One region of the Streptomyces sp. NPDC051940 genome, then DNA from elsewhere that is predicted to be linked to it. Evidence: riboswitches for the same ligand, from Rfam matches in the RefSeq annotation. Region 1 holds a riboswitch; each other region holds the start of a gene.
What was found. A riboswitch is a leader RNA that binds a small molecule or an ion and turns the genes downstream of it on or off. The one in region 1 is predicted to bind thiamine pyrophosphate.
Positions count from the first base shown of each region.

Region 2: linked by a shared signal. The riboswitch ahead of thiC (phosphomethylpyrimidine synthase ThiC) and the one ahead of thiO (glycine oxidase ThiO) in region 1 are both predicted to bind thiamine pyrophosphate.
Region 3: linked by a shared signal. The riboswitch ahead of AB0M28_RS34535 (thiamine ABC transporter substrate-binding protein) and the one ahead of thiO (glycine oxidase ThiO) in region 1 are both predicted to bind thiamine pyrophosphate.

Region 1 covers NZ_JBFAXR010000062.1:15,628-18,894, reverse strand. The annotation lists gene AB0M28_RS23285 (thiazole synthase) at 1-531, opposite strand, end outside; gene thiS (sulfur carrier protein ThiS) at 537-740, opposite strand; gene thiO (glycine oxidase ThiO) at 737-1,927, opposite strand; TPP riboswitch at 1,925-2,037, opposite strand; gene AB0M28_RS23270 (SRPBCC domain-containing protein) at 2,168-2,590, opposite strand; gene AB0M28_RS23265 (FAD-dependent oxidoreductase) at 2,767-3,267, shown strand, end outside.
Region 2 covers NZ_JBFAXR010000001.1:233,503-236,769, reverse strand. The annotation lists gene AB0M28_RS01130 (L,D-transpeptidase) at 74-961, shown strand; gene AB0M28_RS01125 (Uma2 family endonuclease) at 974-1,597, opposite strand; TPP riboswitch at 1,739-1,872, shown strand; gene thiC (phosphomethylpyrimidine synthase ThiC) at 1,864-3,267, shown strand, end outside.
Region 3 covers NZ_JBFAXR010000142.1:2,360-5,626, forward strand. The annotation lists gene AB0M28_RS34530 (iron ABC transporter permease) at 1-1,002, opposite strand, end outside; gene AB0M28_RS34535 (thiamine ABC transporter substrate-binding protein) at 1,014-2,093, opposite strand; TPP riboswitch at 2,142-2,263, opposite strand; gene rlmN (23S rRNA (adenine(2503)-C(2))-methyltransferase RlmN) at 2,353-3,267, opposite strand, start outside.

The DNA.
Region 1 (3,267 bases):
GGCCGCCTCGACGATCAGCTCGAAGTTGTGCGGGTTGCGGATGCCGAGCCCCGACCCGATGGGGGAGCCCAGCGGCATCACCGCCGCGCAGCCGGCGTCCTCCAGCCGCCGCGCCAGGACGGGATCGTCGTTCGTGTACGGCAGGACGGTGAAACCGTCGTCGACCAGCGTCTCGGCCGCGTCCAGCAGCTCCACCGGATCGGGCAGCAGGGTCCGCTCGTCGGCGATCACCTCCAGCTTCACCCAGTCCGTGCCCAGGGCCTCGCGGGCCAGCCGTGCCGTGAGCACCGCCTCGCCGGCCGTGTGGCAGCCCGCGGTGTTCGGCAGCACCCTGATCCCGTGCTTCGCCAGAACGGACAGCACGGAGCCCTGTACGCCCGGATCGAGGCGGCGCATGGCGACCGTCGTCAGCCCGGTGCCGGAGGCGAGCAGCGCCCGCTCCAGGATGTCGAGGCTGGGCGCGCCGCCCGTGCCCATGATCAGCCGGGAGGAGAAGGCCGTACCGGCGATGACCAGCGGATCGTCCGTCATCACGGTCACCCTCCCTGCACGGCGGTCAGCACCTCGACCCGGTCGCCGTCCCCGAGAGGGGTGGCGGCCCAGCGGCCGCGGGGGACGACCGTCTCGTTGACCGCGGCGGCGACGCCCGTCGGGGCGGTGGTGAGGGTGGCCACGAGGGCGTCGAGGGTGAGGCCGTCCGGGAGCTCGCGCGGCTCCCCGTTCACACGGATCGTGCTCATGCGTTCGCCGGCTCCTTCGCGGAGGTCCGTCCGGCGAACCGGCCGGCGGAGAAGGGACGCGCCTCGGGCGGCAGTTCGCCCGTCGTCAGCACCTCGGCCATGGCGTCGCCCGTCACCGGCGTGAGAAGGACGCCGTTACGGCCGTGACCGGTCGCCAGGTGCAGGCCGTCGAGGGCGGTCGCGCCGAGCAGCGGCGCGTTGTCGGGGGAGACGGGACGCAGCCCGGCGCCCGTCTCCACCAGCGGCAGCTCGGTCAGGCCCGGGATCAGCTCGTGGGCGTCGCGCAGCAGCTCGTACACGCCGCCCGCGGTGACCGTGGTGTCCCAGCCCGTCTCCTCGCTGGTCGCGCCGATCACCAGCTCGCCGCTCGCGCGTGGCACCAGGTACACGTCGGAGCCGCGCACCACCGCCCGTATCGTGCGGGAGAGGAACGGCGCGTACGCGGCGGGGATCCGCAGCCGCACCACCTGCCCCTTCACCGGCCGTACCGGGGGCAGCAGCTCCTCCGGTACGCCGGCCAGCCGGCCGCTGAGGCTGCCGGCGGCCAGCACCGTCTGCCCGGCGGCGACCGCGCTGCCGTCCTCCAGCACGACCCCCGCGGCCCGTCCGCCGCTCACCGTCAGCTCCCGAGCCCGCGCGCGGTGGAAGGCCACGCCCGCGCGCTCGCAGGCGGTCACCAGCGCCCGCGCCAGCAGCCGGGGGTCCGTCTGGTGGTCGCCGTCCACCCGCAGCCCGCCGCGGACACCGGGCGCGAGCATCGGCTCCAGCCGGCGGCACTCGCGGCCCGCCAGCCACTGCGACGACAGGCCCAGCTGCTCCTGGAAGGCGTGCAGTTCCCGCAGCTGCGCGCGGTCGTCGGCGTCCAGCGCGACGGCGAGCGTGCCGCAGGTGCGGTACGCGATGTCCGCTCCGGCCGCCTCCTCGAGCTCCGCCGCGAAGTCCGCGTAGCGGCGGGCGGAGCTCAGATTGAGGGCGAGCAGCTCCTGCTCGCCGTAGTGCGCCTCGGTGACGGGCGCGAGCATGCCCGCCGCCACCTGCGCGGCGCCGCCGCCGGGCGCCGGGTCGGCGACGGCCACCGCCAGCCCGCGCTGCGCGGTGCGCCAGGCCGTGACGAGGCCGATGATGCCGCCCCCGACGACGAGGACGTCGTGGACGGTGCTGTGTGTGTGCGTAGCGACTGGCCGCATGGCGGAACAGCCCCTCCCTTCGCCGGCATGACCCGGATCAGGTTCGTACGGTCGGGGGCCGGCCAGCCCCCCTCTCAGCCCGGTCCGTCCGGGCTCCCGCGAGTGGTCTACGCCCGCCAGCCTAGCGGCAACGCCCGGCCACTTGAATGCCGCATCGGCGGGGCCGGGCAGGCGTGGACCCCTGCCGCGGGGAGGGGCGGCAGGGGGCCTGGTGGTGCGGGGACGTCCCGGCGGAGGCGCTCAACGGGCCAGGAACGCCGTCAGGCCGTCCAGCAGGATGCCGCTGCCCTCCTTCGCCATGTCCCGCTCCTCGGCGGACGCACACGCCTGGCTGAGCACGATCTCGCACCCGCCGTCCACCGGACGGAGGGCCAGACCCATGACCGTCGGCTCGGCACCCGGGATGTCCATCGAGAGGGTCAGCTTCTCGTGCTCGACGACCTCGATGTACGAGCCGCCGAGCGCGAAGTACCCGCCGGGCGTGACCATCGTGGCCTGCCACTTGCCGCCGGGACGGACGTCGAGGGAGACCGAACCGGGGGCCGCGTTCGCCCACTGCTCGTAGTCGCCCGGCGTGGTCCATGCCTGCCAGACCCGCTCGGCGGGGGCGGTCAGGATTCGGGTCAGGGTGTAGTCGTACGTCATGGTGTGCTCCTCGGTCATGGCCCGTCGCGGGCCCCGGTGTTGCCCCCGTGTCGGGGTGCTCGCGGGGGTAGACCAGGGACCGCGGGAAAACTCATCGCGCGGGCGGAAGCGGTCGTCACGGGGGTGGGCTGACCTATGGTGACCATGTGAGTGAGCGGACCAGCGGCCGGCGGGCCGTGATCGTGGGAGCCGGTATGGCCGGCGTGCAGACGGCGGTCGCCCTGCGGGAACAGGGCTGGGCGGGCAGCGTCGTGCTGATCGGCGCGGAACCCCACCAGCCGTACGACCGTCCGCCGCTGTCGAAGGCGGTGCTGCTCGGCAAGGCGGAGGACTCCGCGTTCGACGTGGACTTCGAGGGGCTCGGGATCGAGCTCCGTCTCGGCGAGGACGTGCTCGCCCTCGACGCGGACCGGCGGACGGTGCGTACGGAGGCGGGAGAGGTGCCGTACGACGCCCTCGTCATCGCCACCGGCGCCGAGCCCGTCGCGCTGCCCGGCAGCGAGGGCGTACCCGGCGTCCATCTGCTGCGGACACTGGACGACGCGGAGCGGCTCAAGCCGGTGCTCGCCGCGCGGCACGAGATCGTCGTGGTCGGTGCGGGCTGGATCGGCGCGGAGTTCGCCACGGCCGCCCGGGAGGCCGGCTGCTCGGTCACGGTGGTCGAGGCGGCGGACCGTCCCCTGGCGGGCGCGCTG
Region 2 (3,267 bases), on a different contig from region 1:
CGTTCAAATAACACATACAACAGCTCTCGGTACGAGATACGAGGTACGAGGTACGAGTTCCGGGAGTGACCCCTTGCGCAGAGCACCCAGCGCCCCCGTGCGCCCGCTGGCAGCAGCCCTGACCGCCGTACTGCTCCTGCTGGCGGGCGCGGTCCCCGCGGTGGCCGACGAGCGGCCGGAGGGGGGCGAGCACTTCGGCCTCGCCGACTACCAGCAGCTCCTGCCGTACGCGAGCACCCCCGATCAGGGCACCATCGCCCCCGAGATCCCCCGCGGGCGGGCCGCGCTGGAGAGCAACCAGCTCGAACCCGAGCCGCTGCCCGTGCTGCCGGACGTCGAGTCGTCCCCGCCGGGTGAGGGCGGCAAGCAGTACCCGTTCTGCACCCGCAAGGCCGGCCCGTACCAGCGGCAGGTCGAGCGCTATCTGGGGTTGAAGGCGGACGGCAGGCAGTCGGCGGCGGACTGCGCGGCGATCCAGGCGTACCAGCGCAAGCGGGACATCTGGCCGGCCGTCGGCTACGCGGGCGCCGTCACACACGGCGAACTGCTGCTGGCCAAGGTGCGCAAGAACCCGAACAAGGCGGGCCGCTGCCCGACCGGCGTCGGCCGGGTCGTCTGCGTCGACCTGGACCGGCAGCTGCTGTGGATGCAGAGCGGCGCCAAGCTGCTCTTCGCCCCGGTCCCCGTCCGCACCGGCCGCCCCGGCTACGACACCCGCACCGGCATGCACCGCGTCTACTGGCGCAACAAGGACCACTGGTCCACGCTCTACGACGCCCCCATGCCGTACAGCCAGTTCTTCGACGGCGGCCAGGCGCTGCACGGCACGTACGCCAGCGTCTACCGCGAGCCGGGCTCACACGGCTGCGTGAACCTCCGCTTCGCGGAGTCGAAGGCCCTGTGGCACCTGATGAGAAAGGGCGACCGGGTCTACGTCTTCGGCACCCGCCCGGTGCGCTGACCACCCGCCCGGTCAGAGCCGGTCGACGGCGGTCAGGTCGATGTCGATGTCGAAGGGGACGGTCAGCTTCAGCCGGTCGTGCTGGATGGAGTTCGTGACATAGACCCCGACGGCCGGATCGAGCTCGTACACGTACACCACGGGCCGCCGGCCGTGGCCCTTCTCCACCCGCCAGAAGTGTGGGATGCCCGCCTCCGCGTAGAGCTGCGGCTTGCGCTTGCGGTCGCGCTCCTCCGACTCGGGCGAGACGACCTCGACGGCGAGCACCACGTCGGCGCGGTCGTACCCGGTCTCGTCGGCCTCGTCGCTGACCGCTGAGGCCCGGACGAGGGTGATGTCGGGCTCGGGCCGGTTGCGGTTGTTGAGCACGACGCTCATCTCGCGGCGCACCCGGAGGTGGTCAGGGGCGAGGGTGCGCAGGGCCGTCTCAAGCATGGACATCGCAAGCATGTGAAAGCTGCGCTGAGGGCTCACGAACACCAGGCTCCCGTCGATCAGTTCCGTGTGCGGCGGGAGGTCGGGGATGCGGTCGAGGTCCGCGGCGGTGAAGCCGCCCCGGGGCGGGATCGCCCAGGCCGGCAACGCGGAGTCGCCATCGTGGGTGTGGAGCGGATCGGCGGTCATGGTTCCTCCCATGTACGGGATTCTCGGCCGTACGCCCAGACTAGCCGGGCGAAACGGGTGCATGCCCCACGAAGGAGTGATCAACGCCGGTGCGGTGACCCGACGGGGTCCTCTTCCCCCGCCGCCGGGCGGGCCGCTACCGTACAAGCACAATTCGCACACCGCGGGAGCTCGGAGCACCGGGCTGAGAGGGCGCTGACGACGGATCGCTGATCCGCGACCGCTGCGCCGACCGCCGAACCTGTTACCGGGTAATGCCGGCGTAGGGAGTGGGTCTCATGACCTTGCAGGATGCACGCACGCCTGAAAACGGCCGGGGCGGGACGAAGACCGGCTGGCACAAGGGCTATCTGACCGGATCGCGGCCGGACCTGAACGTCCCCGTCCGCCGGGTGCACCTCACCAACGGGCGGGCCGTCACGCTGTACGACACCTCCGGCCCGTACACCGACCCGGACGTCACCACCGACGTCCGCCGGGGCCTCGCGCCGCTGCGCGAGAACTGGATCATCGGCCGCGACGACACCGAGGAGTACCCGGGCCGCCCCGTCCGCCCCGAGGACGACGGCATCAAGCACACCTCGCCGCGCGGCGGCAACCTGCGCAACCTCGACGCCGTCTTCCCGGGCCGGCCGCGGCTTCCGCGCCGGGGGCGGGACGGGCGGGCGGTCAGCCAGCTCGCGTACGCGAAGCGGGGTGAGACCACCGCCGAGATGGAGTACGTGGCGATACGCGAGGGCGTGACCCCCGAGTTCGTACGCGACGAGATCGCCGCCGGCCGCGCCGTCCTGCCCGCGAACGTCAACCACCCGGAGATCGAGCCGATGATCATCGGCAAGAACTTCCTGGTGAAGGTGAACGCCAACATCGGCAACTCCGCCGTCACCTCCTCCATCGAGGAGGAGGTCGAGAAGATGACCTGGGCCACCCGCTGGGGCGCCGACACGGTCATGGACCTCTCCACCGGCCGCAACATCCACACCACGCGCGAGTGGGTGCTGCGCAACTCACCCGTCCCGATCGGCACGGTGCCGCTGTACCAGGCCCTCGAAAAGGTCGACGGCAAGGCCGAGGAGCTGACCTGGGAGATCTACAAGGACACCGTCATCGAGCAGGCCGAGCAGGGCGTCGACTACATGACCGTCCACGCGGGCGTCCTGCTGCGCTACGTCCCGCTCACCGCCCGCCGCAAGACGGGCATCGTCTCGCGCGGCGGCTCGATCATGGCGGCGTGGTGCCTGGCGCACCACAAGGAGAGCTTCCTGTACGAGAACTTCGAGGAGCTGTGCGAGATCCTCGCCGCGTACGACGTGACGTACTCCCTCGGCGACGGCCTGCGCCCCGGCTCCATCGCGGACGCCAACGACGAGGCGCAGTTCGCGGAGCTGCGCACGCTGGGCGAGCTCAACCGGATCGCCAAGTCCCACGACGTCCAGACGATGATCGAGGGCCCGGGCCATGTCCCGATGCACAAGATCAAGGAGAACGTCGACCTCCAGCAGGAGATCTGCGAGGAGGCCCCGTTCTACACCCTGGGCCCGCTGACGACGGACATCGCCCCGGCGTACGACCACATCACCTCCGGCATCGGCGCCGCGATGATCGCCTGGTGGGGCACGGCGATGCTCTGCTACGTCACGCCCAAGGAGCACCTGGGCCTGCCGGACCGCGACGACGTGAAG
Region 3 (3,267 bases), on a different contig from region 1:
GCCGTCGGAGGTCTGCAGCCGCTCGTAGAAGCCGAAGCCGTATCCGCCGGGGGTGGAGAAGGAGCGCTCGACGAGCACGGCGAGGGGCAGCACTATCAGCACCGCCACGACCGCGAGCACCGCTCCCAGCAGCGTCCACTCCCCCGCCCCGCGCGGGCGGCGGGCGGTGCCGGCCGGCGCGACGAGCTTCAGCGCCGTCTCGCGCCGCCGCACGGTCCACGCGTGCACCGCGAGGATCCCCGCCACGGCGGCGAACTGGACGAGCGTCAGCACGGCGGCCGTCGGCAGGTCGAGGAAGTCGGCGGTCTGCCGGTAGATCTCGACCTCCAGCGTGGCGTAGTACGGCCCGCCGAGGATCTGGATCACGCCGAAGGAGGTGAAGGTGAAGAGGAAGACCATCAGCGCGGCGGCCGCCACCGACGGCCCGAGGGCGGGCAGCGTCACCCGCCGCCACGCCGCGAGACGGCCGGCGCCCAGCACCCGTGCGGCCTCCTCCTGGCGCGGGTCGAGCTGCGACCACAGGCCGCCGACGGTCCGTACGACCACGGCGTAGTTGAAGAAGACGTGCGCGAGCAGGATCGCCCACACCGTGGTGTCCAGGCGTACGCCCCACGTGTCGTCCAGCAGCCCGCCGCGTCCGAGCAGGGCCAGGAAGGCGGAGCCCACCACGACGGTCGGCAGGACGAACGGGACGGTCACCACGGCCCGCAGGAACTCCTTGCCCGGGAAGTCGAAGCGGGCGAAGACGTACGCGCCGGGCAGCGCGATCAGCAGCGTGAGGACGGTGGACGCGGCGGCCTGCCAGACGGTGAACCACAGCACCTCCCGGATCCCGGGATCCCCGAGGACCTCCGCGAACCGCCCGAACTGCCACTCCCCGCCCTCGCGCAGCCCGCGCCCCACGATGGCGGCCACCGGATAGACGAAGAACAGCGCGAAGAACGCGGCCGGCACGGCGATCAGGCCGAGCCGTACCGCGCTCCCGCGCGCGTGCCGTAGCACCGCGGGCCGCGTCACCTCACGACGAGCGACGTCCACGTCTTGATCCACTGCTCCCGGTTCTCGTCGATCTTCGCCGGTTCCAGTCCGAGCGGGTCGACCGTGGTGCCGTACTTGGTGAAGAGCTCGGGCAGCCGCGCGTCCTCCCGTACGGGGTAGACGAACATGTTCAGCGGCATGTCCTCCTGGAAGGTCTTGCCGAGCATGAAGTCGATCAGCTTCTTCCCGCCGTCCTCGTTCTTCGCCCCCTTCAGCAGACCCGCGAACTCGATCTGCCGGAAGCAGGTGCCCGTCGACACGCCGGTGGGCGCCTGCTTCGGGGCCGGCTTCACGTCGAGCACCCCGGCCGGCGGGCTGGAGGCGTACGAGACGACCAGCGGCTTGTCGCCCTTGCCGGCGCCCGAGAAGCGCTCGAAGTACGCCTGCTCCCAGCCGTCGACGACCTCGACGCCGTTGTCCTTGAGCTGCTTCCAGTAGCCCTCCCAGCCGTCGTCGCCGTACTCGGCGATGGTGCCGAGGACGAAGCCGAGGCCCGGGGAGGAGGTGGCGGCGTTCTCGGTGACCAGGAGGTTCTTGTACTCGGGCTTCACCAGGTCGGCGAAGGTCTTGGGCGGCTCGAGCTTCTTGTCGGCGAAGTACTTGCGGTCGTAGTTGACGCAGATGCTGCCGTAGTCGATCGGCGTGACCCGGTGCTCGCCGCTGTCGAGCTGCAGGTCCTTCGGGACGGACCCCAGGTCCTTCGCCTTGTACGACGTGAAGATCCCGTTGTCGAGGCCGCGGGAGAGCAGGGTGTTGTCGATGCCGAAGAAGACGTCACCCTGCGGGTTGTCCTTGGACAGGATCGCCTGGTTGACGGCGGAGCCGGCGTCCTTGCCCTTGAGTACCTTGACCTTGAGTCCGGTCTGCTGCTCGAACTCCTTCAGCACGCTTGCGGAGGCCGCGAAGGAGTCGTGGGTGACGAGCGTGACGGTCTTCGGCGAGCCGCCGCCCGCGTCCCCGCCGGAGTCGTCGCCGCAGGCGGCGAGGGCGGTGGCGCCCAGCGCCACGGCCAGGGCGGTCGCGGCGGCGCGCCGCGGGCGGATCCTGCCATTCATCGGCTTCATCGGGCTGCTTTCCTGAACGGGCAGGGCATGGCAGCACGAAGCGAGAGTCGGCCGAACTTCCTACCCAGAATTACCTGGGCGAGGTTCGAGGGTCTGCGGCCTGTGCCCGTGGTGGACGGTGCCGCACTCTCAGCGCTGCGAGCGCTCCCCTGTCGGTTTGTACGAATGAACGATAGCAGCGTGCAGGGGCGGCGGAGTCCGGCCGGACCCGGGCCTGCTTCGCGGCCCGTTCTCCGGCCTGTCCCCCGGCCTACTTCTCCGCTGCGGCGAGCTGCCCGCAGGCGCCCTCGATCTCCTGACCGCGGGTGTCGCGGACCGTGACGGGAACACCGTGGGCCTCCAGGGCCGCGACGAACGCGCGCTCGTCCTCCGGCCGCGAGGCCGTCCACTTCGACCCGGGCGTCGGGTTCAGCGGGATCAGGTTCACGTGGACGCGGTTGCCCTTGAGGAGGCGGCCCAGCAGGTCCGCCCGCCATGCCTGGTCGTTGATGTCCCGGATCAGGGCGTACTCGATGGACACGCGACGCCCGGACTGCTCGGCGTAGCCCCACGCGGCGTCGAGCACCTCGCGGACCTTCCACCGGGTGTTCACGGGCACCAGCTCGTCGCGGAGCTCGTCGTCGGGTGCGTGCAGCGACACGGCGAGGCGGCACTTGAGGCCCTCGTCGGCGAGCCGGTTGATGGCGGGCACGAGGCCGACGGTCGACACGGTGATGCCGCGCTGCGAGAGCCCGAGCCCGTCCGGCTCGGGGTCGGTGAGGCGGCGGATGGCGCCGAGCACGCGGTTGTAGTTGGCGAGGGGCTCGCCCATGCCCATGAACACGATGTTCGACAGCCGCGCCGGCCCGCCGGGCACCTCGCCGTCGCGCAGGGCGCGCATGCCCTCGACGATCTGGTGCACGATCTCCGCGGTCGACAGGTTCCGGGTGAGCCCCGCCTGCCCGGTCGCGCAGAAGGGGCAGTTCATCCCGCACCCGGCCTGCGAGCTGATGCACATGGTGACCCGGTCGGGATACCGCATCAGCACGGACTCGACGAGCGTCCCGTCGAACAGCCGCCACAGCGTCTTGCGCGTCGTGTCGTCGTCACACGACAGATGCCGCACGACGCTCATCAGCTCGGGCATCAGCGCGTCGCGCAGCCCCTCCCGCGCGCCGGCCGGGAT